Linked DNA regions of Saccharophagus degradans 2-40. The protein of the gene in region 1 interacts with the protein of each later gene in a pairwise test. Links are inferred from orthologs where the notes say so. Each region holds a gene or a part of one and is shown in the gene's direction. Other genes may lie near its edges. The genes, in order: tusA and SDE_RS07405.

Region 1 (15,876 bases):
TGTTGAGGTGGTTGGTACGAATACAACCCCAATATATTTTGCAGGCTCAGTTGATGAAGTACAGGTATATTCCGGCGTATTAAGCGATACAGAAGTAACAACCATTATGGCGCAAACCCACGTGTGCCCAACGGTAATGTGCGCAAGTGATGCTCCTGCATCTGGTTTGTATGGCGAGTATTACAACTCGACTAATTTAACCGGCATTCCCAGCACGCGCACCGACACAACCATCGACTTTAACTGGGGGAGTGGATCTCCTGGTGTAACCGGCATAGGCAGCGATAATTTTTCTATCGATTGGAACGGGTATGTACGAGCCGAAGAAACAGGTACATATTTTTTTCAAACAGAGTCGGACGACGGTGTGCGTTTGTGGGTGGATGGCAATTTAGTAATAGATAACTGGACGAATCATTCGCCTACCGTAAATATATCCACAGGGGTTACGTTAACGGCGGGGCAAGCGTATCCAGTTACGCTGCAATATTATGAGAACGGTGGCGGCGCCGTAATAAGGCTGCGTTGGCAAACGCCCTCTAGCGGGGGGTATAGCGCTATTACTGGCGGCAATACGCCAATTTTAAGTAGTGGAATATACAGTTGCCCAACACCTGTGCCGCCAGAAGCAATGTGTACAGCAGGTGGAATACCTACACCAGGTTTAGAAGGCGAGTATTACAATACAGTAGATTTTACTGGCGGAGTGATTGGCACCAGAGTGGATGCCACGGTGGATTACGATTGGGGCACAGGCCCCCCAGGTGTGACGGGTGTGAATGCCAATCAATTTTCGGTAGATTGGAACGGTTATATTCGCGTAGAAGAAACAGGTTACTATTCTTTTCAAACAGATTCTGATGACGGCGTGCGCTTGTGGGTGGGCGGCCAATTATTAATTAATAATTGGAGCGACCATGCAGTGGTTACCGATACCAGTTCTGGCATTTCTCTCGAAGCTGGTGAGACCTATCCTATTCAAATGCAGTTTTACGAAAATGGAGGTTACGCAACAGCGCGGTTACGCTGGCAAACACCATCTGGTGGCAGCTTCGTAATATTACCGGCTGGTACCAGCCCTACGCTTGGCGAGGGTAGTTATTATTGTGCCCCCGATATGCCAGATCACTACGGTATAAGCCACGCTGGCACAGGCATCACCTGCGAAGCCGAAGCGGTAACTATTACTGCGTACGATGCTGCAAATAATCCGTTTATACCTGTTTCGGGTACCAGCGTAACGCTTTCCGATAGCATTGGCGATGGCACTTGGTCGCCAAGCAATACGTATACTTTCACTGGTACAGAAAGTAATTTTACCGCCTACCTTCGCCAAATAACGCCAGCTACCATTAGCGTAAATGTAACAGACGGTACGAGTACTGAATCTGCAAGCCTCGACCCCGATATAACGTTTGTTGAATCTCTATTGCGGTTTTACGGCGATACTTCGAACAGTGTTGTACCCAACCAAATTGCAGGTGTTACCGATAATAACGTGGTTGTGCGAGCGGTAGAGACGGACGATACCGGCGCGTGTGTCGCGCGTATTGCGAATAGCAGTTTTACCGGGCGCCTAGCGTTTGAATGTTTAAACCCAAGCAATTGTGTTGCTGGGCAAACACTAAGTTTAGATGGCGATAATGCACAGGCTAACAATAGTGGTGCTGCGATAGCTTATACAACGGTAACAATGGATTTTAACGGGCAAGGCTATAGCAGCTTGCCACTGCAATACTCCGATGTTGGGCAAGTGCGTTTGCATGGCCAGGTGGATATTCCCGCGCAGGGCAACGAACCTGCAATCACGCTTGAAGGCACAGGTAATAATTTTATTGTTAAGCCCTACACCATGGCATTCCAAACTATAGAAAGCAGCGGGGGTACTACTAACCCGCAAGCTGCAAATGGTGGCACAGGTTTTGTTGCCGCGGGCGAAGCCTTTACTGTGCTTGTCGAGTCGCGCAATGCGCTAAACAATATAACGCCCAATTTTGGCCAAGAGTCGACAGCCGAATCAGTGCGCGTAGAATTTAATAGCTTGGTTTACCCCAGCACGGGTAACGTTGGCAGCTTAACAAGCCCTAATAACTTCTCTCCAGTGGGCGGGGTAAATGGCAGGTTTCAAAATGCGAGCTTAGCTTGGAATGAAGTAGGCGGTATCACTTTAGATGCACGCTTAGCCGACGACGATTATTTAGGTGCTGGCGATCTCGCCGCTATTTCTACAAGCAATACAATTGGTCGCTTTTATCCCGATAGTTTTTCTTTAAATAGCAGTAATGTCACCGAAGCTTGTGGAGCGTTCAGCTATATGAGCCAGCCAGCTATAGGTGTGCAATATCAAGTACAAGCAAATGCTGTTGGTGGTGCTGCAGTTACAAATTACGATTCAGCTCTCGGTTATGAGCCCTTAGCAAGTTTTACGCATTCAGCGGAAAATGCCGATAGCGGCACCAACCTCGCCTCACGTTTAGCAATTAGCAGTTCCAGTTGGGCGAGTGGCGTTTACAATTTAAATACAACCACTGCTGCGTTTAACCGCACAATCGTGTTAGAAGCGCCGCTCACTCTATTACAGCTTGGTGTAGCCATAAACGATACTGATGGCCGGTCTTTTACTGCCTACGACACCCATGCGGGCGCAAGTGGCGATTGTACGGTTGCGGGCAACTGCAGTGCCGTTGCTCTTGGCAGCGAAATGGAAGTGCGTTTTGGCAGGCTGATATTGGCCGATGCGTTTGGGCCAGAAACCGCGCCCTTGGCAATGGATATGCGCACAGAATATTGGAACGGAACAAACTGGGTAAACAATATTGCAGATAGCTGTACGCAAATATCTAATGCCGATATCGCGTTCCCCAACGGCACAATAGATTCAGTGGCTAATAAAACCGTTACGGTTGGCGGGGGCACAAGCTCGGCAAGTTTCCCTTATTCTGGTTTAACCTATGTTGGCTTTACCAACGGCGATGCTGGGGCGTCGTTGTCGGCCCCAGGTGCAGGAAACACCGGTAATTTTAAAGTAGATATAGATTTAACAAACTACCCGTGGCTGTTGTTCGATTGGAATCAAGATGGCGATTACAGTAATGACACCGCATTGCCTGCGGCGCAATTTAGCTTTGGCAGTTATCGCGGTCACGATAGAATTATTTATTGGCGAGAGGTGCTAGGGCAATAGCTAGTAACAACTGTTGTGTAAAGCCTGAAAGCCCCGTAGGGCGTGGCCAAAAGCAATGGGGGTTAATCAGAGTTTCCTATAAATTTACCCAGCTATTTAGAGCAAATATTTTAAACCTATAGCCTTTGTAAACCAGAATGGCTCCGTCCTCTACAATGCGCTCCACTCTTACACCCTCGGGTGAGATGTCGTTATTTCTCAACGGCATTCTATTTAGCATAATAATATCTAATGCGGATTCTGCGTAAATATGATCGGTGTACATAAGTGTAGGTATGCTTAGTTGAATATTCGCAGGTAAGTCGCGAATATTTTTAACACCTGGGTAGTCTGCAAGTGTTAAATATTCCTGTGCGGTTTTTGGGGCCTGAGTGGTTTGTGCAACCGGCTCTTGCGACTCTTTGGCTATTTCTGCCTTGGGTTTAGTTGTTACCTGCTCGGGTTGCGCTTTGGTGGCAACAGTTTTGGTTTCAGTTTTTACTTCATTTTCTGCTTGGCCGTACAGCGAGTCTATTTCAGATTTTTTGAGAGAAGCGGGCTTTTCTTCATAAAGCGCATCTATTGCTGTTGGGTCTACCGCGATTACAGGCTCGGGTTTGGTTGCCTGTTGAATGGGGTTCGCTGGTTCAATAACGGAGGTTGCAGGTTCTGTAATTGTATTTGACGGTTGCTGGTAATTGGTGGTTGGCGTTTGTTTATCGCCACCCATTATTAAAAATAAAATTATTGCCAGCACAAAGCAGCCAGCAACAGCACCAACCCATATATACGGTGGTGTATTTTTTTCTGGTGGAGGAAAGCTAACCGGTAGCTCTGGCTGCACCATTACCGTGTTGGCAGTTTCGGGGCGGTCTTCGTCCGCTTTTTTTAGTGCATCTAAAATTAACGACATAGGGTTTTACAATACTTAATTAGCGTAAACGGGTTGTAACGGGGTATCTATGCCCAGTTTTTCGTTTAATTTTAAAAGGGTTTGTTCGCCTACTATCCCGTCGGGGGTTAGGCCATTGTTGCGCTGAAATATTTTAACTCGCTTTGCCAGCGCCGCACTAAAGTGATCGTTCGTTAGCGGTTTCTCTCTGCCATCCAGCTCGGCAAACTTTTGCGCTAACCATGTAATGGCAGGGCTGCGCTGCCCTTGAATTAAAGCTTCTGTAAACCCTTTGGGGGGGTGCCAAAGGTAAAAGATTTCTCCGCTCCAAGCCGGGCCCAGTTCACTAAGGGCAACAACTTTGGTTGTTTGTTGGTCGTTTTCCCCGCTAAGTACTCGCGCATCGGTGGCGTTAATCCCAATAAGTACGGTATAGGCGCGAAATTTATCCGGCGTGGTGAGGGTAAGTACGGCAGGGCGATTTATTTCTCGCAACTCGTCCCAGCTATCAATTTTTACTTTATTGCATTGTATTTGGCTGTCTTCTTGCCAGCAGGGGTGATTATCGCTACTTATTTCTATATTTAAATATTCAAGCAAGCGTGTTTGAGCGCTTAACGCGTTAGCAATTAAATGGTCTGTTTGTGCTGCGGGCGAAGTAATAACAATATTGTTTGCTTCAGCAATAGTCGGCGTTGATGTTTGTGATTCTGGCTGCGGCACCGATGTGGTTATAGGTGCAATAGTAGGCGCAGTGGCAGTGGCTGGTGCGGCTTGCACTACTTGTGCAACAGGGGCAGGATTGCCAGTGCTTGCGTACAGCCACATAAAAAATGCAGTTAGGGTTACACTCACCGCGCCTACGCCAGCCGCTATAATCCACGTGGTGGGTGGCGTGCTTGGTTTGGGTTCGCCCAGGTTATCGATAACTTCGCTTTCGGCAAGTTTTAAAATTTGGTTATCTATTTTGGGCTTGTTGTGGCCATAGGCACCTATCAATAGCCTTTCACACAACACATTTATTCTGCGCGGGATACCGCCGGTAAAGTGATGAATGCGTTTTATTGCTCGCGGGGTAAAGGGGTTGCGATCACTGGGCATGCCTGCCACATCTAAGCGGTGATGAATATAGGCGTGGGTTTCTTCCAGCGATAGGGGCTTTAGGTGAAAGCGCGCAGTAATTCGCTGGGAAAGCTGCCTTAATCGCGGTTGCGAGAGCAGGGTGTTTAATTCTGGTTGGCCCACCAATACTATTTGTAGCAGTTTTTTGGCATTGGTTTCTAGGTTAGTTAGCAGGCGCAATTGTTCGAGCACTTCTGGGGCTAGAAGTTGTGCTTCATCCACCAGCAAAACAGTATTGCGACCTTGGCTGTGGTTTGTAAGTAAAAAGTGGTGCAAGGTGTCGGTTAGCGTTTTAACACCTTGTTCGTCGCCTATGTAAGAAAGCTGAAACTCCTCACAAATAGTTGTTAATAGCTCAACCACGTTAGACATAGGGTTAAGAATAATGGCTATGTCTGTGTTTTCGGGTAGCTGCTCTAGTAGGCGCTTAATGATTGTGGTTTTACCTGTACCCACCTCGCCAGAAAGTAAAACAAACCCACCGCCCTGAACGCCGTACAACAAGTGTGCAAGCGCCTCCTGATGCTGGCGGCTCATGTAGAGGTAGCGAGGATCGACGGCAATGGTAAAGGCGTGTTCTTTTAGCCCAAAGTAGGTTTGGTACATAGTCTGCTCTAAAACAATCGTGCGTTGGGTTTATTATTCTGCATGTGTCGCGCCTAGGGCGGCGAGCGGCTATAGTTTGTATCCTATGCTTGCGCCTATTTTCAGCGCCGAGGCAGAATCATACTCTGAATTCGGCCAAGTGTAACATTTTCGCGTGGAGACCCGTTAAATTGGATATGTCGATTGCTACACCCAGTTTGTTATTCCCTGCCATTTCGCTGCTAATGTTGGCATATACCAACCGGTTTGTGACACTAACCAATGTTATTCGACAATTTAGTCGGTCTGGCGATGTATCTAAAGACCTTATTCGGCGGCAGGTGAACAACTTTAGAATACGCTTGCAGGTAATTCGTTCCATGCAGGTGTTTGGCGTGTTGTCGTTTGTGATGTGTACCCTGTCGATGTTTGCCCTGTATTTAGATTGGGTGGTGGGGGGAAAACTTTTGTTTGGCTGCAGCTTATTATTTTTACTGGTTTCACTTCTGTGCTCGCTGTACGAAGTTCATATTTCTACTCAAGCTATTAATATGGAAATAGAAAATATGCTTGCGGTAGTGGCTAGTGAAGAGGTTGCAGCACAAGTTGGTGCGGGGCAGCGGCCAAGCGGCGGCACAGAAAACCGCGAGAGAGATGATGAATCTCCCCCGGTGGTTTAGACTATTGCATCTGTTTCTAGGCTAATATCAATACCTAGCTGGTCGGCAATGCGGGCGAGCTTTTCGTGAAGCACATTTAAATCTACACCGGTAGGTACGGTAATTTCACCCTCTGCTTCAAAAATTGGCTCACCACTGTAGGGCATAGACGAAAGTTGGGTGCTTATCTCTTCAATATTGATATTGTATTCCACAAAGGCCTGCGATATTTCGCGTACAATGCCTTGTCTGTCTGGGCCTACAGCGTGAAAGCTGGCGCTTTGTGTTGGGGCTTTTTCTGTTTTAACAGTATCTACAAGCGTTTCAGTCTCAACGCGAATACCTTTGGTGGCTAGCGCATTAAGGGCTGCGGTGAGGTCGGCTTGTTTATCGTCGGCGATTTGCACTTTTACTACACCGGCAAATTTGCCCGCTAAGTGTGCAAAGCGGCTTTCTAGCCAGTTGCCGTCTTTTTCCGATACGCATTTAGCTATCGCTTCAACGACGCCGGGTTTATCTGGGCTAATCACGGTCAGTATTAGGTTGGTTAACATAGCGTCCCTCGAAACTTATTGGTTATTCTGTGCGCATTTGGTGGCGCGATTTGGTTTTATCTTAATACTAAGTCGCTAAACTCTGCTAGCACTGTGTTTACCTATTTAGAGGGCCAGAGATTGTCGCCTTTGCTTGAGGCGGGCGGTGCGACAACGTATATTGCAATCCTTCATTCGCAATTTGGGTCTCCTTTATGATAATTCCTCCTGAACGCTTAACTCAGGAAGTGCTGCGCTCGGTAATAGAGTCGTTTATTAATCGCGAAGGCACAGATTACGGAGAACATGAATACAGTTTAGAAGAGAAAGTGGAGCAGCTGTGGCCAAAAGTGATTGCAGGCTCTATTTTGATCGTTTTTGATACAGAAACGGAATCGGTAAGCTTAATGAGTAAGGAAGATTACTTAAAAATGGAAAAGCCCCGCCAAGTCGATGATTATTAACCCCCTGCCTGAACGTTTTTTGGTGAATGCCGCACAGCCACAGGCGCCAGTATTGCTATTGGCACATGGGGCTGGTGCGCCAATGGATTCACCGTTTATGGAAGTGTTAGCGCGCGAGCTAGTGCAACAGGGTGTTAGCGTTGTGCGGTTTGAGTTTCCCTACATGGCACAGCGCCGCATCGGGGGCAGTAAACGGCCGGCACCGAAAGCCGATACGCTTATCGACTTTTTCCGCGAACAAATACAGCTAGTTACTCGCCATTTAGATTGTCCTCTTTTTATAGGTGGTAAATCTATGGGAGGACGTATTGGCACTATGACCGCAGCGCAGCAGCCTGTGCTTGGCGCATTAGGGTTTGGTTACCCATTTCACGCCCCAGGTAAACCCGCAGGTAACCGAGTGGATCACTTGGCCGATTTAAATGTGCCAGTCCAAATAATACAAGGCACGCGCGACCCGTTTGGCAAACCTGAAGATGTTCAAACCTACGCACTTGCTGCTTCCGTGAATGTGCATTGGCTGCAAACCGCCGATCATGACTTTAAGCCCCTCAAAGCCTCTGGTTTAACGCAGGCGCAGTGTATTACCGACGCCGCCGAGCAAGCCGCACAATTTATAAAGAACGTAAACGAGAATTTATCATGATACTAATCTGCCTTTGCCGCCAAGGTTTCGAAAAAGAAGTGGCCGCAGAAATAACTGATTGTGCAGCTTACGCAGGTATTGCCGGTTATGTAAAAACCAACGCAGATACAGGTTATGTAGAATTTGTATTGCCAGATCTAGATAGTGCAACCGCACTGTTTGAAGCCATTCGTTTCGACGATTTAGTGTTTGTGCGGCACTGGTTTGTAACCCCGGCTATTGCCAGCGATTTGCCGAAAGAAGACAGAGCCTCACCATTAATGGCATCTGCACAGGCGCTGCCTCCGCTCGCTAAGCTCGAACCCATTACGCTGGATACCAACGATGGCAAGGCCCTAGTGGCGCTTACACGCGGAGTGACTAATCATATGCGCACCGTGTTTAAAAAAGCGGGTGCGTTTAATGCTAAAAGCGATTGGGTTGGGCAGGTATTATTTTTCTCGGGCGAGCAGGCCTGTATTGGGTATTTTCCACAAAGCAACGGTTCTTTGTGGGTAGGGGGGATTCCTCGGTTGCGCGCCCCCAAAGACGCGCCTAGCCGTGCAACACTCAAACTAGAAGAGGCGTGGCATCAATTTATACCCCGCGAACAATGGGACCAACGCATAGCGCCATCTATGCGCGCAGTCGATCTCGGCGCAGCCCCTGGCGGGTGGACATGGCAGCTAGTAAACAAAAGTATGTTTGTGGAAGCGGTAGATAACGGCCCCATGGCAGAAAATATTATGGCTAGCGGGCAAGTAACTCATCGAATGGAAGATGCTTTTCGCTTTGCCCCAGAGCGAGCTGTACATTGGTTGGTAAGCGATATTGCCGATAAACCCGCGCGCGTGGCTGAGCTAATAACACGCTGGGCTGAGAACAAGTGGTTTAAAGAGGCTGTGTTTAATTTAAAATTACCGATGAAAAAGCGTTATATAGAACTGCAACTGTGCAGCGAAATTATTACTCTAGCATTGGATAACGCAGGTATAGAATATACCTTGAAGTTCAAGCAGCTCTACCACGATAGAGAAGAGGTAACTGGGCATTTGGTGCTGTTTTAGCAGCGCCAATTATTTAGGGCGCTGCATTAGTTACTTTGTTTTTAACGCGCCTAGTTTTCTATTAACGTTACTTTTTCTGGCTGAGTTAAAACAGGGGAAATAAGGTTAATTAACTCCAGACGCTCTTCGCTTTGTGCCCAGCGGTGCCAGTCTTGCGCCGTGCGCCATTTACTTAAAACAAACTTGTGGTTTGGATCGTGCACATCGGTAAAGGCTTCTGCAGAAATAAAGCCTGGCACCGCGTAGGTTTTTTGCAGTGCGTGACGCGAACTATCTTCGTAAGTAGATAGCATTCCATCGGCTATATGGCGTTCAATTAATACCTGAATCATGATTGTGTCTTTTGATGTGTTGAGTGAAAATATAAACCACAGGCCTGTGTGAATTTACTTTTACGTGGCGTGTGGCATAGCATAGAGTGTAATTCAAAACATACAGCTTAGCCACCGCGTACTAGCCAAGCGGATTATTTAAACGAGAGGTATCTAAAAAGTGCGATGTATGTGCCTTTACGGTGTTTGGCTTTTGTTTGATACGCAAAAAATTATTGCAGCGAGTAGTATTAACGCATGACAGCTAATATAGATATCAACGATGTTAAGCATCATTTGGATACCAAAGGTTTAACTTGCCCAGAGCCTGTTATGCTGCTGCACACCGCAGTGCGCGATGCAGATGTTGGCGATGTGATACGCGTTGAAGCAACAGACCCATCAACCCAGAGAGATATCCCTAAGTTCTGTCAGTTTCTAGGTCACCCTTTGTTGGCTAGCGCCCACGAAGACGAATTATATATTTATTACATTCGCAAAGGGTAAGCCAGTATTGCCGGCAGCAAAACGTTTTGCTTCGTTGAGAAAGGTTGATTTTTTAAGAGGGAACGAAGCCTTATTTTGTAGCCATTAGCGCAACAAAAGGCGAAAAGAGTATGCTGCTACAAGTGGGATGCAGCATTTGAAAAGCAGGTTTATGCTTGTGCCTGCTATATGTTGCTAAACGTAACTATACGTTAGCAGGTGCAACGGGTAGCGTTTGCCGATGCTCTAGGAGCATCGGGTGAAACAGTTGCTAGGTATAAATTAAGATTCCTCTACAAGCATCGATATTGCTGCCAATGCTTCTGGGTCTCTCGATTTAATTTTGTTGGCAATATGATGTTGGAAAAAATACCTAAAATTAGTTTCGATTTGGGCAGGGTATAAACATTCATCGCCAGGCAAAATAGGTGTGCTTTCAATTTTTTTATCATCGACAAGCATGCCTAAAATAGTACCGTCGGCATGTAGCCGCCAGCTCACTACTTCCTGCAAAGACAACGATTTAAAGCCTTTATCGGACAACACAGCATGAGTCCCTATTAAATCGGGTATTTCTTGCACTATGTCTTTTTCGCTTTCGCATTGGTATTCGTAATATTCCGCCGCGGTTTCTACTTCTACTATTTTATGAATGGGTGGCTCGAAAAATAATTCATCAATACCCGGGTCGTAATAACCTTCCCAAGTGCCGTTTAGTGGGTCTGCGATATCTGTGCAAGCGATAATATCGTCAAGCCAAGGTACCAAGCCTACTACTTCCCCGTTTGCTCGCAGTGCCCAGCATAAAACTTTTAGGCTAAATAATTTATCTCCACTGGATTCATTGGAGTAAAGCATTTCTAAGCCGTCTAGTTCAGGGGCAAGGCGAATAAAGCGTGAATCTTTAAGAGAAGAGTACGGACGTCTAGAGAAAAGATCGATCACGTTATCCGTGTTTTGACCTTTGTTCGAGGTTTTCATAGTTCCACCTCCAATTGAAATCCCGAAAGTCGAGAAAATCGTTTAGGACAGAGCGGTGTTTTTAATACCGTCACTACATACAGTATAGATAGTTATTTCATAACACAATAGCTGGTATTAAAAAAACATTTGATCGAATATTAACCCTTTTTAGGGGAGCTAAGAGTGTGTTAAAATTTGCCCCCACAAATATTTAGAGCACCTATGCACGCAATTGTTCCCCCGGCATCTAGCCCTTGCAGTCAATCCTCTGCGGCCAGTGCAAGCTCTGTGTGTGCGTCTATGGCTTTGCCGATAGAATTAGAGCAACTTATTTCTGTTTTTCACGCTGTATTCTTCGAGCCGTTTAATACCCAACTTATTGCCCACGGCCAAGAGCCTTTGTACTCTCCGGCAACGCCATCTCAACCCGCAAAGATTATTTTTAGCCACGACTACTTCGCCAGTGCATTACACGAAGTGGCCCATTGGTGTGTGGCTGGGGCAGAGCGTAGAAAGTTAGAAGATTATGGCTACTGGTATGCGCCAGACGGCCGCAGCGAAGACCAGCAAAAAGAATTTGAACGGGTAGAAGTGCGACCGCAAGCCTTGGAGTGGATTTTCTCCGTGGCAGCAGGGCAGCCGTTTCGAGTGAGCGCAGATAACTTAGCCCAGGGCCTTGGGCCGAGTGGGGCTTTTAAACAAGCCATTTGTGATCAAGCCCAAGTGTTTTGTCGCGAAGGTTTACCGTCGAGGCCCGCTATGTTCGTCGAAGCGCTAGAGCAGGCTTTCGGCCAGTCGCACACACTCAACCCCGCGCATTACGTTATTGACGCGCTCTAGCAAGCGTTTGCGCAGCATTCCCTAGGCCACAACCATGTCTCAGCGCGTTTACCTAATTGATGTCTCTATCTACTTCTTTAAATACTATTTTGCCCTGCCAGATAATTGGTGGTCGGAAGAGGGCAACCCTACCGCAGGGGTGTACGGCTATGCCAACTGGTTAAAGCGCATGCTAGCCGATTTGAACCCCAGTTATATTGCCGCTTGCTTTGACGAGAGCCTAACCACGTGTTTTCGCAACGATATTTACCCCGATTATAAATGTAGTCGTGTGCTACCCGACGACTTGCTAGCGTTTCAACTGGCGGCTAGCAGGCAGGTTACCGAGGCGCTTGGCATTCCTTGCTATGCCTCAGCCACCCATGAGGCCGATGATCTGCTGGGCACGCTTGCGGTGCGAGCGGCCAGCAAGGGGTTAGAAGTATGTGTGTTGAGCCGAGATAAGGATTTGAGTCAGCTAATTGGCTGCGAAACGGCTCAATTATGGGATTACCCCGACGGAATACCCATGAAAAGGGCACAAATACACGAGAAACTCGGGGTTTGGCCTGAACAAGTGGTAGACTTGCTCGCCCTTGTGGGGGATGTAGGAGACGACATTCCCGGGGTGCCCGGTGTGGGGGTGAAAACGGCGGCGCAGCTGCTTACCCATATGCCTAGTTGGGCAGAGGTGCGCAGCAATATTCCCGCCGTGGCAAATTTGCCTATACGGGGGGCAAAGTCCCTCGCGGCAAAGCTTGAGGCTTACCAAGATCAAGTAGATATGGCTTATCAGCTTGCCCGCATCGATTGCAAGGCTCCGCTTGGTCGCAGGTTTAGCCTCGCTCGCGCACAGGTTAAACGCGCGCAATTAAGGCAATTGGCCGCCTCACTGGGTTTTCCACCCAGTTTTGCGGAAGTATAAAACCGGTTTTTGAATATATAGATAGAGCTAGAAGACAGTATAAACATGAAAATAGTGGCCGATGAGAATATCCCCTTCGTCAATGAGCTGTTTGAGCCTATTGGTGAAATTCTATTGCGACCCGGGCGCGAAATAACCCCCGCAGATGTGAAAAATGCCGATATTCTATTGGTGCGCTCAGTCACGCCTGTAAATGCCGCGCTATTAGAGGGCTCGAAGGTGCAGTTCGTTGGTACCTGTACCATCGGCACCGATCATCTCGACAAGGCTTACCTCGACGAGCGCGACATCGCCTACTCCAGTGCGCCAGGCTGCAATGCTGGCGGGGTGGTGCAATACGCACTAAGTGCCATGGCAGTACTGGGGTTACTGCAAGATTCGCCATCGAAAGATTTTAAAGTGGCGGTTGTGGGCTGCGGTAATGTGGGCAGCCGCGTGTATCGCACGCTTAGCGCCTTGGGGTACGACTGTATTGGCGTAGACCCTTTTCTAGATACATCAACAATTCCGCATTTGCAGCCGTTTGAAGCCATATACGACTGCGACTTAATTTGCTGCCACACCCCGCTCACTCGCTCAGGCCCAGCGCCTACAGAGCACATGTTTAACACCGATGTGTTTAATCACCTCAAAAGCGGTGCCACGCTGCTCAACGCGGGGCGCGGTGGGGTAATAGACAACCGCGCTTTGCTGCAGTACTTAAACACCCATAACGACCTAACCGTGGTGCTGGATGTATGGGAAAGTGAGCCAGATATATTGGTAGAGTTGCTCGATGCTGTCGCGTTAGGAAGTACTCACATAGCAGGTTACTCTTACGAGGGGCGAATTAATGGCTCGCTGATGATTCATCGCGCGCTTATCGATTACCTGCTTGCCCACGGCGAACACCCAGAAGATACACGCCGAGCGATTGAGGCGTATGTTGCCAAAGATAAAGAAACCATTAATGTAACGAGCTTTGCCGATGCGGTACTCGCCACCTACGACGTAAGGGACGACGATGCCCTATTGCGTCAGGCGGTACAGGGCCTACCGGCAAGCTTTGATATGTTGCGTAAGCAATACCGCAAACGCCGAGAATTTTCCCATTACCAAATTGAAGCCGCGCCTCCCAAATTAATGCCTTTGCTGCAATCGCTCGGTTACGGTGTGGTGGCAAAGTAGTTATGTCTTCGCTTCCAACGTTTACATTGGGTTTTGTTATTAATCCGCTAGCAGGTGTTGGCGGTGAGGCAGGCTTTAAAGGTAGCGACGCCCCAGAAATACAAGCTTCTGCCGCAAGTGGGCACTTACCTCTACGCGCTTTTGAGCGCGCTCATCAGTTCTTGCAAGGCTTGCAGCCCATTGCCAATAAACTGCGTATTGTTACTGTCCCCGCCAGTATGGGGGCCGATGCCGTCGCGCGTGCAGGCTTACAGGCAGAGGTAATCGACTTTCCCGTGCCCAGCGTGACAAGCGCAAAGGATACTCAAGCGGGAGTGTTGGCCCTGTGCGCGGCAAAGTTGGATCTGCTTGTGTTTGTAGGGGGCGACGGCACCGCGCGCGATGTGTGCAGTGTTGTGGGGTGCGAGAGTCCGCAACCTCAGTTGGCGATAGGCGTTCCCTCTGGTGTAAAAATGCACTCCGGTGTGTACGGTATTCACCCTACCGCTACTGCTCAAGTGGTGTGCGGTATGGTTGCTGGCGAGTTAACAGCAGTGCACGAGCAGGAAGTAAGAGATATAGACGAAGCCGCGTTTAGGCAGGGCATTGTGCGCAGCCGCTATTACGGTAGTATGCGCGTACCCAGCGCCGCTGAGTTTGTGCAGCATGTAAAACAAGGCGGTGTAGAAGTAGAAGAGCTGGTGCTATTAGATATAGCAAACGAAATAAAAGAGCGCTTAGAGGCGCAGTTCGACGACCTAGGTGAAGAGCAGGTGCTAACCATTTTTGCACCTGGCTCCACAACGCAGTTTGTGCAACAGGAACTAGGTTTGCCCTCAACCCTGTTGGGGGTGGATGTAACCTTAGGGCTTGAGCCATTAGCGCAAGATGTAAACGCCAACCAATTGGCACAGCTTATAGATGAGCATCGTCAGCGATGTGGCGCCAGCGCACAGGTTAATTTGGTATTAACCGCCATTGGTGGGCAGGGCCATTTGTTGGGCCGAGGCAACCAACAATTACGGGCGGATATATTGCAAAAAATTGGGCGCGAGCACCTTTGGCCAATAGCCACCAAAGCCAAGCTTAAAGCGTTAGAAGGGCGCCCGTTAATTTTAGATACGGGAAACAGCGCACTTAATCGCCAATGGAGCGGTTTGTTTTCTGTGGTGACCGGCTACCAAGATAATATTCTCTATCGCGCTGAAGGCGCATAGATAGCAATACTAATAAGACTAATTATGAATTTTCCCATCGATTTTACACCCGTACACGTAGCGCTACACCATGCGGCAAACCGCTATGCGAGTGGTGATAGCTTTCGGATTTTTCACGGACGAGGCGGTTGCTATGAGGATTTACACTGGTGCGCAATAGATTACTTCGACGGCTTGTGGGTAGCGACACTGTACGCCCCAACCAACGAAGAAACCGAGCAAGGGCTTTTTGATTTGTTGGTGGCCCATATGTTTGCCACCGGCGCCCACGACTCGACTCTGCTAGTACAGCGCCGCTATCTAGATGGAGCACCGTGGCAGGTAATTATTGGTGCTATGCCCGAAGAGGGCACCGCGAAGCGAGGCAATTTACAGTTTGCTCTTAATTTTAATCAGCAAAACTTAGGTTTCTTTTTAGATATCGAGCCTGCGCGAAAGTGGCTAGAGAAAACTGCCAGCAATAAGCGTGTATTAAATATGTTTAGCTACACCTGCGCATTTTCGGTAGTGGCCATGGCTGCAGGGGCAGATTCGGTGGTGAATATTGATATGAGTCGCCGCTCGCTAGACGTGGGTAGAAAAAACCATCACATCAATAAACTCGATACCCAAGCAGTAAAATTTTTGCCGCACAATATATTTAAGTCCTGGGGCAAACTGCGTAAGTTAGGGCCATACGATGTGGTTATTGTCGACCCGCCCAGTTTTCAAAAGGGCAGTTTTATTGCCACAAAAGATTACGCCAAAGTGGTGCGCAAGCTTACCGATTTAGTTGAGGTGGGCGGCCATGCATTGCTGTGTTTGAACTCGCCAGAAATAAGCTTTACTGCGTTCCATAAAGAAATTGAAACGGTACTAAGCGAAGATGTTTGTGCGCAGGAAGGGAAGTTTGAACTGGA
Region 2 (16,069 bases), 340 kb from region 1 along the record:
GTTTAGATTCACCAGAAGAAGCATCGGAATTGGCGTTGTATATTCGCGCTGGTGCGTTGGCTGCCCCTATGTCATTCGTAGAAGAGCGCACCATTGGCGCTTCGTTGGGGCAAGAGAATATCGACCTGGGTGTTAAATCGGTACAGCTAGGTTTGGTGCTAGTGCTTATCTTTATGATGGTGTTCTACAAAGTGTTTGGCTTTTTTGCCAACTTGGCGCTTGCGGTTAACTTAATGGTGCTTGTGGCCGTTATGTCTATGTTTGGCGCTACGCTTACCTTGCCTGGTATTGCCGGTATTGTGCTTACTGTAGGTATGGCGGTGGATGCAAACGTGCTTATTTTCTCGCGAATAAAAGAGGAGCTTAAAGCAGGTTCTTCGTCGCAAACGGCCATTAACAGCGGTTACGATTCTGCATTTTCAACCATTTTGGATGCGAACTTAACAACATTCATTGTTGCCATTATTTTGTACGCCATTGGTTCTGGGCCGGTTAAAGGTTTCGCGGTTACTTTAGCTATAGGTATTATCACTTCCATGTTTACTGCCATTGTGGGCACGCGCGCGCTAGTTAATTTAGCGTTTGGCGGTCGCAATGTTAAAAAACTCTGGATATAAAATTCTTACTTCGTATAAAACGAGTAATACAAGGCGTTGAAATAATGACTCCAGAAAAAATTCTTAACTTTATGGGGCAGCGTAAATTAGCTGCGGTGTTCTCTATATTATTGTTGGTTGGCTCCATTGTTTCTTTAACAGTGCAGGGGCTTAACTTTGGCTTGGATTTCACTGGTGGTACACAGCTGGAATATAAGTACGAAACAGCCGCCGACTTGAACGCAATTCGAGCAACTTTAGAAGAGGCCGGTTATACCGGTGCTGTAGTGGTGAACTACGGGTCTGACACGAATGTGTTAATGAGCCTGCAGCAATCTGTACCTCCCAGTGCAGATCCGTCTAAGCCACAAGAAATTGTTTCTATTGGCGAAGTGGTGCTGGAATTACTTGAAAGTAAATCTAGCGAAGAAATAGAGCTGCTGCGCACAGATGTTGTGGGTGCACAGGTAGGCGAAGAGTTGGCAAATAGCGGCGGCATGGGTATGTTGTTGGCGCTAGCGGTAGTAATGGCGTACGTTGCGGTGCGCTTCCAATTTAAATTTTCTGTTGGTGCTGTGGCAGCGTTAATCCACGATGTGATAATTGTGCTGGGTGTGTTTTCGTTTTTTCAGCTTACTTTCGATCTTACCGTGCTGGCGGCGGTGCTTGCGGTAATAGGTTACTCGCTTAACGATACCATTGTTGTGGCAGACCGAATTCGCGAAAACTTCCGTTTAATTCGTAAGGGCGATTCAGAGGAGGTGATTAACATCTCTTTAACGCAAACCCTTGGCCGCACAATGATTACCTCGTTAACCACTTTGCTAGTGTTATTGGCGCTGTTCTTTGTGGGTGGCGAGATGATCCACAATTTCGCCTTAGCATTAATTGTGGGTGTTGTGATTGGTACTTATTCGTCTATTTATGTTTCTGCCAATATTCTAATGGCGATGCATATAGACCGCGAAGATTTAATCCCTGTTGTGAAAGAGGGTGAAGAGCTCGACGAGCTGCCCTAACAGGGGTGTTTTAAATTACGCTTGTGTTGGCGGCTTTGTTTGCCGTCGGCATGGGTTTTAATATAGGCGCCATCTAACTGGTGGTTGCCACTAAATTTGTGGCAGCGTTCGGTTAAATACATATCGCCAATAAGGGTGAATGTATCTCTAATGGATTGGGTTGTGGATGCTATAAAGTTCATGCCGATCTCCTACCTCTTGCGGCTTTGCTGCTTCTATTGAGTTTGCGGATACGCCATGTAGCCGCCGCTAGCATTGTCACAGCTCTTCCCTTCAGTATAGACTTGGTTCTCCTTTTCCCTAGGTAATATCCTTTAATAGTCTAAATAGTTATTTTTTATAGCTTTTAAGCGAATTGATGCATACGGTAATTTATGGGTTGGCTCAGCGAAGTAATAACAAGCCGCAAGCGGCAGCAGCGATCGTCACTTGGGGCGCGTTTACGGGCTATGCAAGAGGTTCGGCAAAGGTACGAACGGATATTTCGCGGTAGTCACGGCTATGGTTTTGTGGACTGGGACTTTAAAAACCGCAAAATGGATTGGAACGGTGGATTTTGGGCCTATCTGGGGTATGGCGAAACCGATATGGAGCACATCTCTAGCCCGGGTCAGTTTATGGAGTATGTGCACACAGATGATCGCGCGAAGGTTAACAATTTTGTTCTGGGAGAGTTAAAGGGCGTCGGGTCGGGCGAATTGGTGTTCCGTATCCGCAAAAAGAAAGGTGGATATATTTGGGCTGAGGTGCGCGTAGATAATGTGCGCGATTCTCAGGGCCGAGTATCGTTTATGTCTGGCGTGGTATTTGATGTCACCAAGCAAAAGCAGACTGAGCAGGCGTTGCTTATTAGTGAAGCGCGCCATGCGCGAATTATTCAGTCATCGAATGACGGCATTTGGGAGTGGTCGGCAGACCACGGGGGCTTCCAGTTCTCCAACCGCTGCTGGGAGCTGCTAGGGTACGATCAGCACGATGACGAGCTCAACCAAGGAGTGGATAAAGTGCAGGCGTGGCGCGACCGCATGCACCCTGAAGATGGTGAGTTATTCGATAGAACCTTAGAAAAGCATATCAAGGGCGAAGGCCCGTTTGATGTTGAGTATCGCATAAAAGGCAAAAACGGCAATTGGCGTTGGATACGTGGTCGCGGTCAGTTGGCCTTTGATGCGGCTGGCCAGCCTTTACGTATGTCTGGCACCAATATGGATATTACTCAGCTTAAGCAGGCTGAAGAGAAAGTGGTAAAGGCTAAGGAACTAGCTGAGAAAGCCAATAAAGCTAAGTCTGAATTTCTTTCCAGCATGAGTCACGAATTGCGCACTCCTCTCAACGCAATTTTAGGGTTTGCACAGCTGTTTGAGTTGGACAAAAACCTTAACCCAGCGCAGCGAGAAAATATTGGCGAAATAGAAAAGGCCGGCAAGCATTTGTTGGAGTTAATTGGCGACGTGTTGGATCTCGCCAAAATTGAAGCCGGTAAAATGGATTTCGAGCTCGAGCAGTTAAACCCCATGCGATTAGTGGATGAATGTATTCCTCTTATGCGGCCACTGGCGGTTAAAAATCGCGTAGAAATAAACGTCCATAATTTCGAGCTAGGCAATGCCAGCGTGCGTGCCGACTCGGTACGTTTAAAGCAAGTATTTATTAACTTAATTTCGAATGCTATTAAATACAACCGCAAGGATGGCCGAGTAGATATCGTTTTTTCGGAGACCGAAGAAGGGCATTTGCGGGTCAGCGTACAAGACACAGGCTTTGGTATTCCGCTAAAGCAACAAAAATATATGTTCCAGCCCTTCAATAGATTGGGGGCCGAGCGGGGCGAAATTGAAGGTAGCGGTGTGGGCTTGGTAATTACACGCCAGCTTGTGGAGCAAATGGGCGGCGAGCTCGGGTTTTCTAGCGATGAAGGCAAGGGCAGCAAGTTTTGGGTGCAGCTGCCGCTATACTCTGAGTCTGCAATTGGCGAATACCTAGGCGAAGCGGCCGACGTGGCAACGGCAGTACAAGCCGAGCAGGGTGAGCTACCTACACTACGCGTTGCTGAGCGCAAAAATATTCTTTATATCGAAGATAACCCGCCCAACCAGCGCTTGATGCGTCAGGTTCTATCACGTTTTCCTGTTCTGCATTTAGAGGTAGTCGAGGAGGCCTTGCGCGGTATTTTTATGGCGCGTACCCAGCATCCCGATTTAATTATTCTGGATATAAACATGCCGGGTATAAATGGGTACGAGGCACTAAATGTATTGCGCAAAGATCCTGCCACCCAAAAAATTCCTGTTATTGCGCTATCTGCCAATGCTATGAGTCACGATATAGAAAAGGGTATGGCTTCTGGGTTTGATGTGTATTTAACTAAGCCGCTAAACTTGGCGTTGCTAATAGATGCTATAAACGAGCTGATAGCGGACGAAGCTTTCTAGGTAGGGTTTTAATAGCGTTTTAGGTGGCTGGTGGCTTTTAGTTACAATGTTAATGGCCAATAAAAAGGCTTGTCGTACTAGCGACAAGCCTTTTTAGTTTTTACTGCTGGCGCTTAAGTACTACTTCACATTACCCATATGCTTGCCAACTACTTGTAGCAAGCCTTTAAATACTTTGGGTGTACCGCACACTACATGGCCGCTTTCTAAAAAGGTGTTGCCGCCTTTAAAGTCAGAAATTAATCCGCCGGTTTCTTTTACTAAAAGTACACCTGCAGCAATATCCCACTGGTTTAAATTCATTTCCCAGAAGCCGTCAAAGCGGCCGGCGGCCACATAGGCCAAATCTAATGCTGCGGAACCTTGGCGACGAATGCCAGCTGTTTGGCCTGCAATCTCTTTTACGCAAGCAAGGTAAGAGTCGATATTTTCAAGCGAATAGCCGTTGAACGGAATGCCGGTGCCAATAAGTGCGCCATCCATGTTGCGACGGTTGGTTACACGCAAGCGGCGGCCATTTAGCATGGCGCCTTTACCGCGGCTGGCAGTAAATTCTTCGCGACGCATTGGGTCTACAATTACTGCGTGTTCTATTTGGCCGCGGTATTTGCAGGCAATAGATACAGAGAAGTGCGGTACACCGTGTAAAAAGTTAGTGGTGCCATCTAGTGGGTCGATAATCCACTCGTATTCGCTTTCTTTGGCACCAGATTGGCCGGATTCTTCACCGAGAAACTTGTGGTCGGGGTAGGATTTGCTAAGAAGATAGATGATTTCCCGCTCGGCTTGACGATCTACATCGCTGACGAAATCGTTGCGACCTTTTTCTTCTATATTCACTAGGTCAACGCGCTCGAAAGAGCGTTCAATTAGTTCGGCGGCTTTACGCGCTGCTTTAAGCGCAATTGTTAACATGGGTTCCATGGTATGTCTCACTGGCCAAGGGCTAAGGTCGCATCAATATTGGCGGCCACGGTGGGCAGCAAAGGATGCGGTAGCGGGATTCAAATTGGTATAGAACAAGCGATGAGCACTGCCATCGCAAAACAGGGCGCGCATTATAGCAACATCTGCCTAGCTTTAATAGCAATTGGCGTAGGCGTTTGCAGTCAGTGTCTGTTAAACTGCGCGCCTTTTGAGCAGCGCGGCCAACAGTTTTGGCCAGCAAGGACCCGCAGGCGTTGTAGGCCGTAAACACAGAATTGAGTAACACGCATGGCAGAGCACGACAATTTCAATCGCATTCGAATCGTAATGGTAAACACTACACACCCCGGTAATATTGGCGGCGCCGCGCGAGCTATGAAAAACATGGGGCTGGGTAAACTGTATTTGGTAGACCCTAAGCAATACCCCGCGGAAAAGGCAGTATGGCGCGCTGCGAGTGCAACGGATGTGCTAGATGATGCAGTGGTGGTGGGTAGCCTAGATGAAGCGATAGCTGATTGCACCTTGGTTGTTGGCACCAGCGCGCGTGAGCGCAGAATTCCTTGGCCATTGCTTACCCCGCGGGAGTGTGGCGATAAAGCTTGGGCAGAGGCCGGTAAGGGCGAAGTGGCAATTGTGTTTGGTCGCGAAGACCGCGGGTTAACAAACGAAGAGCTGCAAAAGTGCCATTATCACGTGCATATTCCGTCAAACCCAGATTACAGCTCGCTAAACATTGCGGCTGCTATTCAGGTGTTGTGCTACGAGATTCGCATGACGCATTTGGCCGAAAAAGAGGGTAAGCCCATTCATTTTGACGATTGGGATGTGCCGCCTGCCAAGCAGCAAGATATGGAGTACTACTACGCGCACTTGGAGGAAACGTTGGCAAAGCTGGATTTCTTAGATCTATCCAACCCACGCCAAACCGTTACCCGCATTCGACGTATGTTTAACCGTATACGTATGGATGAAATGGAAATTAGCATTCTGCGCGGTATGCTCACATCTATTCAGAACCAGATTTACCATTCAGGTAACAAAATAGAGGCCCTAAATGAAGAGATTGCCAAATTAAAGGGTGAGAAGTAATACCAGAAGGGGCCATAAGGCTAAAACCTACTAAAACAGTAGGTTATATACTTGATTGAAATGCTAGGTTATTCGATAATGCACACAAAGTTTAACCTTCGGTAGCTTATGCGACTAACAACGAAAGGCCGATACGCCGTAACGGCGATGCTAGATTTAGCGCTGCATGCCCAGTCTGGCCCTGTCAGCTTGGCAGATATATCTCGTCGCCAGCAAATATCGCTGTCTTATTTAGAGCAGCTGTTCGCCAAATTGCGACAAAGTACACTGGTAACCTCTGTGCGAGGGCCTGGTGGCGGCTATAAGCTTAATCGCTCGGCTGCAGACGTGCACGTAGCGCAAATTATCGATGCCGTGAATGAAAGCGTCGATGCCACTAACTGTGGTGGGCAGGGCAATTGTCAGCAAGGGGAAGTGTGTTTAACCCATTACCTTTGGAGCGACCTGAGCGATCAAATTCACACTTTTTTAAGTGGTATTAGCTTGGCCGACCTATTGGCGCGGCAAGATGTTAAATCGGTGGCGAATCGCCAAAACATGCGTGAAAAAGCCGGCTTAGATGCCAAGCCCGATGACGTTATTACCACTGCGAATATAGATTAAACCACCTGCAAGACGAAGACTAAGTAAAACAGCCCATGATGCAAAAACCCATGTATTTCGATTACGCCGCCACCACACCTGTGGATGAGCGAGTCGCCGAAGCAATGATTGGCTGCCTAACCCGCGATGGTAATTTTGGTAACCCCGCATCGCGCTCGCACTTAATTGGTTGGCAGGCAGAAGAGGCCGTAGAAATTGCGCGTGGCGATGTTGCCAAACTTATTGGTTGCGACACGCGCGAAATTGTTTGGACAAGTGGCGCCACAGAATCAAACAACTTGGCTATAAAAGGCGCGTTAGAAGCGTTACTGCAAAATGAAGAGCAAGCATCTTCGACTGTGACGCATCATGTAGTGCCACATCATACTGTGCCGCATATAGTTACTAGCGCCATCGAGCACAAAGCAGTATTGGATACCTGCGCAGAACTGCAGCGTAGAGGCTGTGAAGTGACTTATTTAACACCACCCGCAGATGGTGTAATTCGCGCAGCACAAGTGGCAGAAGCCATGCGCCCGCAAACGCGCCTTGTTTCCATTATGCATGTAAACAACGAAATTGGCGTAATAAACGAAATTGCCGGTATTGGTAAAAACTGTCGCGACAGCGGTGTTTTATTTCATGTGGATGCAGCACAAAGTGCAGGCAAAGTAGAAATAGATGTGGCCAGTATGTGTATCGATTTACTGTCGATTTCTGCCCACAAAATGTATGGCCCTAAAGGTATCGGCGCGCTTTACGTTAGGCGTTCACCAGATGTAAATATAGCGGCACAAATTCACGGTGGTGGCCACGAGCGTGGTATGCGATCTGGTACGCTACCTACGCACCAAATTGTTGGCTTAGGCAAAGCTGCCGCCATTGCCAAGCAAGAAATGGTTGCAGAGAGCAAGCAGCTTTTAGCATTGCGCGATTTATTTTTAAGCCAACTGCAGCAGCTTACATGTTGGCAATTAAATGGCTCTAAAGAGCAGCGCGTACCTGGCAATTTAAATATTAGTTTTGCCGATGTAGAAGGCGAGACGCTACTTATGTCTCTGCGCGATATAGCGCTTTCTACCGGTTCGGCGTGCACCTCCGCCAGCTTGGAGCCATCCTATGTGCTTAGCGCTATAGGTGTACCAAGCGAGTTAGCCCACAGCTCTTTACGCATTAGCTTGGGTAGGTACACCACCGAAACAGAAGTGAAAATGGCTGCAGATAAAATTACTGCAGCAGTTACCAGCCTACGTAAATCACCACCGGTGAGATACGCCTAAATAGCTTTACAAAAGCCGTTTAGAAATTACACGTAATTACGGGTTTCTTATATGTCTCAGGAACAACTCGACCATTTAATCAGAAAAGATTATGCCGCAGGGTTTATCACCGATGTTGAATCGGATACCTTGCCACCAGGGTTAAATGAAGAAGTCATTGCATTTATCTCCAACAAAAAGAACGAGCCAGAGTGGCTGTTGGAGTGGCGATTAAAAGCCTACCGTGCTTGGCGTGAAATGGACGAGCCAGATTGGGCGCACGTAAGCTACCCGAAAATTGATTTCGACGAAATCTCTTACTATTCCGCGCCTAAAAGCATGGCCGACAAGCCAAAAAGCTTAGACGAAGTAGACCCAGAGCTTTTGCGCACTTACGAGAAATTAGGCATTCCACTGCACGAGCAAGAAATGCTTGCGGGTGTAGCGGTAGACGCCGTATTCGACTCTGTATCTGTGGGCACAACCTTCCGCAAAAAACTGTTTGAGGCCGGTGTTATTTTTTGCCCAATTTCTGAGGCTGTACACGAATACCCAGAGCTGGTTAAAAAGTACCTTGGCAGTGTTGTACCGCAAAAAGATAACTACTACGCAGCATTAAACTGTGCAGTGTTTAGTGATGGTTCGTTTGTGTACATTCCAAAAGGCGTACGCTGCCCAATGGAGCTGTCTACTTACTTCCGTATTAACGAATCTAAAACCGGTCAGTTCGAGCGCACACTTATTATTGCCGATGAAGGCAGCCACGTAAGCTATTTGGAAGGCTGTACTGCGCCAATGCGCGACGAAAACCAATTGCACGCAGCGGTTGTTGAGTTGGTTGCGTTAGATAACGCCAAAATCAAATATTCCACGGTACAAAACTGGTACCCAGGTGATGCCGAAGGCAAAGGCGGCATATACAACTTTGTAACCAAGCGCGGCATTGCTCACACCAACGCTCATATTTCTTGGACACAAGTAGAAACCGGTTCTGCCGTAACGTGGAAGTACCCAAGCTGTGTATTAAAAGGCGATAACAGCGTAGGTGAGTTTTACTCTGTAGCACTTACCAACAATCATCAGCAGGCCGATACCGGCACAAAGATGATCCACTTGGGTAAAAATACGCGCTCAACCATTATCTCTAAGGGTATTTCTGCAGGTAAAAGCTCTAATGCTTATCGCGGTTTGGTGCGCATGAACCCAGGCGCTACCGGTGCCAGAAACTACACCCAGTGCGACTCATTGCTTATTGGCGATAAATGCGCAGCGCACACCTTTCCTTATATCGAAAGTAAAAACCCAAGCGCTGTGGTAGAGCATGAAGCCACCACCTCTAAGGTGAGTGAAGATCAACTTTATCTTTGCCAGCAGCGCGGCATCGATGCAGAAAAAGCTGTGTCTATGATTGTTAACGGTTTCTGTAAAGAAGTTTTTAAAGAGTTACCCATGGAGTTTGCGGTAGAAGCCGGCAAGCTATTAGAAGTGAGTTTAGAAGGTTCGGTAGGTTAATTTACCCGCGCGATATTCATTTTTACACTTCCCCTTAAATCTCGTCGCCCTTGCCATTGGCGCAAGGGCCATATTAGTACCGGAGAGTCACACATGCTGTCTATCAAAAACTTACATGCTCGCGTAGAGGAAAAAGACATCCTTAAAGGGTTGAACCTAGAAATTAAACCTGGCGAAGTTCACGCGATTATGGGCCCTAACGGTGCAGGTAAAAGTACATTAGGCAATGTACTGTCTGGCCGTGAAGGTTACGAAGTAACTGACGGCGAAGTATTGTTCGACGGTAAAAACCTACTCGATTGGGAAACCGAAGAGCGCGCTCGCGAAGGTTTATTTTTAGCCTTTCAATACCCAGTGGAAATTCCTGGTGTAAGTAATATGGAATTCCTTAAGGCATCTGTAGATGCTGTTCGCGCGCACCAAGGTTTGCCTGCCTACGATTCGGTTTCTTTCTTAAAAGAAGCGCGTGCGCGCTGTCAAGAAGTTGACTTAAAGCAAGAGTTTTTAAAGCGCGGCGTTAACGAGGGCTTTTCTGGTGGTGAGAAAAAGCGCAACGAATTAATGCAAATGATGTTGTTGCAGCCCAAGCTATGCATTCTTGATGAAACAGACTCAGGCTTAGATATCGACGCCCTACAAGTTGTAGCTAAAGGTGTAAACGCACTGCGCAGCCCCGACCGCTCTTTTATTGTTGTAACCCACTACCAACGTTTGCTCGACTACATTGAGCCAGATTTCGTACACGTATTGGCCGACGGCAAAATTGTTAAGTCTGGCGATAAATCACTGGCCCTAGAGTTAGAAGAGAAGGGTTACGGCTGGTTAGAAAACGAGGTTGCTTAATGTCAGATTTTATAGCAAACGCTGCGGCCATAGCTGCTTCACCGCTTACATGGTTGCAAGATAAAACACAGCAAGGTAAACAAGCTTGGCTTGGTCACCGTTTTCCTACCCGTAAAACGGAAAACTGGAAGTACACCAATTTGCGTGCGCTAGAGCAGGGCGATTACTTGCGCGCAGCCAATATTGGGGCGGCGCCAGAAGCGTTGCCGCAGCATTTAACCATTGCCGGTTTAGAGGCTGTTAAACTTGTTTTCGTGAATGGCCAATTTGTTGCCAGTTTATCCGACGATTTAGCGCGCGCCAATGTTGCGGGTTTAGAGTTAACGCTATTTTCCAATGCTAGCGATGCGCAGAAAAAAGCCATTAACGAACAGCTTGGGCAGCTAGTTAATAGTACTAAATATGAATTTTCTGGTTTGAACACGGCGCAACTTAACGACGGCGTGTATATCAATGTGGCTAAAAACCAACAAGTGGCTAAGCCTATCCACATTGTTTGGATGACCACTGCGCAAGACTCTGCCTTTACTGTGCCGCACCGCTTATTGGTAAACCTAGAAACAGGTGCAAGCGCCTGCGTTATCGAGCAGTTTGTAAGTGGCGACGAAGCCCAAAATAGCTTTACCCATAGTGTTTCTGAATTTAACGTAGGCGAAAATGCGCGCTTACAGCACTACCGTTTGCAGCAAGAGCAAGAAGATGCCATTCATATTGGTGGCGTGTTTGTGCGCTTAGATCGCTCTGCAGACTTAGACAGTTTTCATATGGCGTTTGGCAGCAAAATTAAACGCGTAGATATTGAAGTGCAGCATCAAGGTGAAGGCTCTACCTCTAAAATTAATGGGGTGTATTTGCCAAAAAACAATCAGCATATTGATTATCACACCTGCATAGAACACGCCGTGCCTCACTGTACTTCACAAGAAACTTTTCGCGGAATTATTGCCGATAGCGCGCACGCGGTATTTAACGGGCGCATTCATATTCATCCAGATGCGCAAAAAACGCTGGCTGAATTAAGCAATAAAAACTTGTTAACCAGTGATAAAGCACAAATAGATACCAAGCCCGAGCTTGAGATTTATGCCGACGATGTGCGCTGTGCACACGGTGCCACCATTGCGCAGCTGGATGAGAAATCTCTTAATTATTTGCGCACGCGTGGCATTTCGCTCGACGAAGCACAAGTAATGCTTAGCTATGGTTTTATTAACGAATTAATTAACGATGTTGCGTTAGAGCCAATTGGTACTTATTTGCGTCCCATTTTGGCCAATCGTTTCGCCAAAGAACCGTCGTTAGTGAGGCACATTGCATGATGCAGGCTGGCAACGCTGTGAAAGGGTTTGATGTAGAAAAAATTCGCGAAGACTTTCCTATTTTGCATCAAGAGGTGAATGGTCACCCGTTGGTGTATTTGGATAACGCCGCCACTACACAAAAGCCTAATGCGGTTATAGATGCTATTAGCGATTATTATCGCGGCTACAACTCCAATGTACACCGCGGTGCCCACGCATTAAGTGATAAAGCCACAGCTGGCTTTGAAGGTGCACGCGATACTTTGGCGGCGTTTATTAACAGCCCAAGTCGCGAGCAGGTATTGTGGACTCGCGGTACTACAGAGGCTATTAACTTGGTGGCCTTTACTTGGGGTAAACAAAACCTTGAAGCCGGCGACCGAGTGTTGGTGTCTAATTTAGAGCATCACTCCAACATTGTGCCGTGGCAAATGGTAGCGCAAGAAAAAGGCGCAAGTGTTGTAGCTATTCCAGTTTCAGATAGCGGCGCAATCGATTTAGATGCTTTTAAAGCCTTGTTAGTAAGTAATGAAGGCCCTGTTAAGTTTGTATCGGTAGGGCATGTGTCTAATGCGCTCGGTACGGTAAACCCAGTGGAAGAGATTGTGGCACTAAGCCACGAAGTTGGTGCCAAAGTACTTATAGATGGCGCTCAGTCGGTTGGTCATTGGGCTGTAGATGTACAGGCGCTAGACTGCGACTTTTTCGCTTTTTCTGGCCACAAAATGTTTGGCCCAACAGGTATTGGCGTATTGTGGGGTAAGCGCGACTTGCTCGAAGCAATGCCGCCGTATCAGGGCGGTGGTGAAATGATCGAGACAGTAAGTTTCGAAGGCACCACCTACAATGCATTGCCTTACAAATACGAAGCGGGCACGCCAGATATTGCCGGTGCTATTGGGTTGGCAGCCGCGGTAGATTATTTAAATAGTTTTGATCGCGAAGCGGCAGTCGCTCACGAAAATGATTTGTTACAGTATGCATGGCAAAAAGCTGAAGGCTTTGCGGGGTTAACTCGTGTAGGCACAGCGCCAAAAGTTGCCGGCGTGTTTAGCTTTTTGTTAAATGGTGCGCACCCTTCAGATGTAGGCATGCTAATCGATCAGCAGGGGGTGGCTGTGCGCACAGGTCACCATTGTGCTCAGCCTTTAATGGCACGCTTAGGTATACCGGGCACTGTGCGAGCATCGTTTTCTTTTTACAACAATCGCAATGATGTAGATCGATTGTTTGAAGCGCTAGAAAAAGCAAAAACATTTCTTGTGTAATGTATAGCGTTTAGCAAGCCAAGTAGTTCCACCAATTTGTAATATAGGTAGCCAAAATGAGTGTTGAAACGTTTAGTGTATCGGACGCTATTCAAGTTACGCCCGCTGCTGCCGAGCATTTTGCTAAGCAGCTAAAGCAGAGCGGTAAGGCCGCTGTGCGTTTAAGTTTAAAAGAAAGTGGCTGTACTGGGTTTATGTACGTAATTGACGAAATTGACTCGCCAGTAGACGGCGATATAACCATTACATTGCCCAATGACGTAACCGTATTTGTTGACCCAGCCAAATTGGATGCGATTAAAGGTACGGTGGTGGATTACCGCCTAGAAGGCATTAATCGCAACTTAATAATGGACAACCCAAACGTCAAAGCAGCTTGTGGCTGTGGCGAAAGTTTTAACGTATAAGGTTTAAGGTACAAAAGGTATGGCTGAACAGCGCATGGCGACAACTCGTCGGGATTGCCCCGCGAGACTTGTACCGGTTGGCGACCCAATAACAATTCCAGCGAATAATTTTGTTACTATTACCCAATCGCTTGGTGGTAATTACACCGTGGTGTACCAAGGTAATATGCTGCGTGTAGATGGCACAGATGCAGATGCGTTGGGTTTGCCTAAATATGAATTAAATTTTGCAGATGCCGGCGATGGAAAAATTAATGAAGAGCAAGTGTGGGAAGCGTTGGAATCTGTTTACGACCCCGAGATTCCTGTAAACCTACGCGCGCTGGGTTTGATTTACCAAATGAAAGCCGACCAGCAAAGAGGCACGGTGCACATTGAAATGACCTTAACAGCACCAGGCTGCGGTATGGGGCCAGTGTTAGTGGGCGATGTAAAACATCGCGTGGCGCTTGTGCCAAATGTTAAAAAAGTTGAGGTGGAACTTGTGTTCGACCCACCATGGCACCGCGATATGATGTCGGAAGAAGCCCAGCTAGAAACGGGTATGTTTTACTAAGAGTTGTAAATATAGTTATGAGTGAAACGATTCAAACCAATCCTTTTGGTACAACAATTACCCCAGAAGAAATAATTGATACGCTGAGTTTTTTCGACGGCTGGGAAGAACGCTACAAATACATTATCGATTTGGGTAAAGAGTTACCCCCAATGGATGATGAGCTAAAAGACGACGATCATATTGTACGTGGCTGTCAAAGCCAGGTATGGATAGATGGTGTAGCTATTGATGGCAAACTTTGGTTTCAAGTAGATAGCGATGCCTTTATTGTAAAAGGGTTGCTGGGTGTAGTACTTGCAGCATACAACGGCAAGAGCCCCGCAGACATTTTAGCTTTTGATATAGAAGCTTATTTGGATGAAATAGGTTTGATTAAGCACTTAAGCCCAACACGCGGCAATGGCTTGCGATCTATGGTGCAGAAGATTAAAGCACTTGCTAATAGCTAACAGCAGAAATAAAAATGGCCCTTTGAAAGGGCCATTTTTTTAGCGGTTAAGTACAAACAGTTGAGGTTTAGATGCCTACGCGCGAAGGTAGGCGTGTTTCGCAATCCTTATTCGACGTAGGTACAATCTCTGTTGTGGTTAATCCGTCTACGCTGTACCAATTTTTAATTTCACCATCAAAATCAAAACGAATTCGTTCATATTCGGTGTTGGCGATTGTTGCGGTTCCATTGGGTTTAAGAATGGCTTGATATGTAGCGCCTAAGAACTCGATGGTAAGCAGTACGGAAAATGAAGAACGGTTGTCAGAACTGGCTCCGAGCATACTCCAGTAACCGTTCACTAACTCACCGCGGCTATTGCCTTCGCCTAGTGTGCCATCGGTACTCGCACCGTCTATGAATTTTACGCAGGATGTAAACTGACCAGAAATGGCATCTGTGTCACCCGTAAAGTAAAATTCAACTTCCGCATCTTTTAGGTCGTTGGGAGCGCTGCCTAAATCTAAATCTGATACTTTTAAGGTGCTACCAGCTAATAGCGATAGGGGTTGAGCGCTATCATCTAATCGCGATGCTTGATTTATCTCCTCTTCGCTATCGAAATCACTTCCGCTAAAATCGTTGTTTAAAAGCGCTGAAAGATCCCCTCGTTCACCCGATAAAGCAGATGTTAACGCATCAACTAATGTGGTATTAGCTTCATTCGTGAAAAAATTAACCGCGTTGTCGATAGACGAGTCGTCGTTGCGCCCTTCGTTTACGCTTTTAATCACAAACGTTTCTAATGCTCTTGCGCGGCCCTGAGCGCCGCCAGTATCGATCGTGCTAATAGGGTCTATTAGTCTGTTTACAATATTGGGTATGTTGCTTGTAATGTTCACCACTCGAGTAAACTGATCGGGCGATTCGGAGGACCCGAGATCTGCAGGTAAATCCAATTCCTTTTGTTCGTACAAGTCCCGTAGTACGCTCTCAGAGTTATCCATAATGCGTGTTAAAGCTTGTGTATCTCGCAGAATATTGTCTAACCCTGTGTCGGAATTGGCAGTAAGCTCTTGTGCTAAGCTGCGGTAAACCTCAGAGCTTGGGTCGTTCATTGTGCCTACTTCATTATTCAACTCTTCGTAATTGTCATTCAATCGGTCAGATAAAACTGTAACTGTTTTATGCACCTTAAGCGCCGTGTTTAGCAAGCTAGAATTTACACTGCCCGTACCATCGGAGTCTAAATAATTAACATCTAAATCATTTTCGCTAATCCTCAGTGCATTTAATACGTTACTTCTATCATCGTTACTCTCAACATTTGTCATCAACGTTGTAAGCGGGGAGACAACACTATCCACAGAGCTTGTTGATTCTTCTAGCTCTATTCTGCGGCTCATCTGCCCCAAAAAGGGCTCGCCGGTAAGTAGGTCGTAGCCACCGTCGACGCGGACAACCACGTTGGAGAATGATCGAGACGATTTGAGGCAGTATATTTTTTCGCTAGCAGGCGCAGAGCTAGCACAGTAATCTGTATTTGTTTTAGGGTTGTAAGAGTAGTAGCCATCATTATCGGTAAAAGCATAGTCCTCCCACGGGTCGCGCGTGGCATTGTTGTTGGAGTCTAAATATACCGTCGCTCGGGCAAGCGCGCCGTCGATAGCAACCCCAGAAAACTGCGTAGACGAAGTAGAAGGCGTTTGGTCGTCTTGCCCAGTTCCTCCACAGCCTATTAAAGCAAGTGTTGTAGCAGAAGCCATTAATACGCTTAAGGCGCGTTTGGGGAATTTTGTGTCTAAGTTTTTCATGCGTAATATCTCTCTAATGGCTTAAAAA

Evidence for each region.
Region 2: the proteins of tusA (region 1) and SDE_RS07405 interact in binary tests that used the Escherichia coli proteins (3 or more experiments, as listed by UniProt). The link is inferred for Saccharophagus degradans 2-40 from one-to-one orthologs.

Annotation. Positions count from the first base shown.
Region 1 is NC_007912.1:1,481,563-1,497,438, forward strand. The notes cover bases 8,597-11,303. They hold tusA (sulfurtransferase TusA), read left to right. Parts: upstream 8,597-9,679; coding sequence 9,680-9,928; downstream 9,929-11,303. Other genes in these bases: rlmM (23S rRNA (cytidine(2498)-2'-O)-methyltransferase RlmM), read left to right, coding at 8,597-9,110; SDE_RS06055 (antibiotic biosynthesis monooxygenase family protein), read right to left, coding at 9,161-9,442; SDE_RS06065 (hypothetical protein), read right to left, coding at 10,190-10,888; SDE_RS06070 (elongation factor P hydroxylase), read left to right, coding at 11,093-11,303. Also shown: SDE_RS06015 (DUF6701 domain-containing protein), read left to right, coding at 1-3,184; SDE_RS06020 (general secretion pathway protein GspB), read right to left, coding at 3,261-4,076; SDE_RS06025 (ExeA family protein), read right to left, coding at 4,092-5,783; SDE_RS06030 (DUF2721 domain-containing protein), read left to right, coding at 5,960-6,442; SDE_RS06035 (glycine cleavage system protein R), read right to left, coding at 6,439-6,975; SDE_RS06040 (YheU family protein), read left to right, coding at 7,170-7,418; SDE_RS06045 (alpha/beta family hydrolase), read left to right, coding at 7,408-8,064; more of rlmM, read left to right, coding at 8,061-8,596; more of SDE_RS06070, read left to right, coding at 11,304-11,710; SDE_RS06075 (5'-3' exonuclease), read left to right, coding at 11,745-12,614; SDE_RS06080 (4-phosphoerythronate dehydrogenase), read left to right, coding at 12,660-13,781; SDE_RS23040 (ATP-NAD kinase family protein), read left to right, coding at 13,784-14,977; SDE_RS23045 (class I SAM-dependent methyltransferase), read left to right, coding at 15,002-15,876. UniProt on the Escherichia coli protein: Sulfur carrier protein involved in sulfur trafficking in the cell. Part of a sulfur-relay system required for 2-thiolation during synthesis of 2-thiouridine of the modified wobble base 5-methylaminomethyl-2-thiouridine (mnm(5)s(2)U) in tRNA.
Region 2 is NC_007912.1:1,824,491-1,840,559, forward strand. What follows is about bases 5,918-8,817. They hold SDE_RS07405 (IscS subfamily cysteine desulfurase), read left to right. Parts: upstream 5,918-6,707; coding sequence 6,708-7,928; downstream 7,929-8,817. Other genes in these bases: trmJ (tRNA (cytosine(32)/uridine(32)-2'-O)-methyltransferase TrmJ), read left to right, coding at 5,918-6,066; iscR (Fe-S cluster assembly transcriptional regulator IscR), read left to right, coding at 6,175-6,669; sufB (Fe-S cluster assembly protein SufB), read left to right, coding at 7,980-8,817. In the rest of the region: protein translocase subunit SecD, read left to right, coding at 1-617; protein translocase subunit SecF, read left to right, coding at 662-1,615; SDE_RS07380 (hypothetical protein), read right to left, coding at 1,612-1,797; SDE_RS07385 (PAS domain-containing protein), read left to right, coding at 1,990-4,047; SDE_RS07390 (inositol monophosphatase family protein), read right to left, coding at 4,168-4,971; more of trmJ, read left to right, coding at 5,263-5,917; more of sufB, read left to right, coding at 8,818-9,419; Fe-S cluster assembly ATPase SufC, read left to right, coding at 9,513-10,262; Fe-S cluster assembly protein SufD, read left to right, coding at 10,262-11,581; SDE_RS07425 (aminotransferase class V-fold PLP-dependent enzyme), read left to right, coding at 11,578-12,831; SDE_RS07430 (HesB/IscA family protein), read left to right, coding at 12,888-13,238; putative Fe-S cluster assembly protein SufT, read left to right, coding at 13,258-13,794; SDE_RS07440 (SufE family protein), read left to right, coding at 13,812-14,246; SDE_RS07445 (hypothetical protein), read right to left, coding at 14,314-16,041; SDE_RS07450 (conjugal transfer protein TraF), read right to left, coding at 16,063-16,069. UniProt on the Escherichia coli protein: Master enzyme that delivers sulfur to a number of partners involved in Fe-S cluster assembly, tRNA modification or cofactor biosynthesis. Catalyzes the removal of elemental sulfur from cysteine to produce alanine.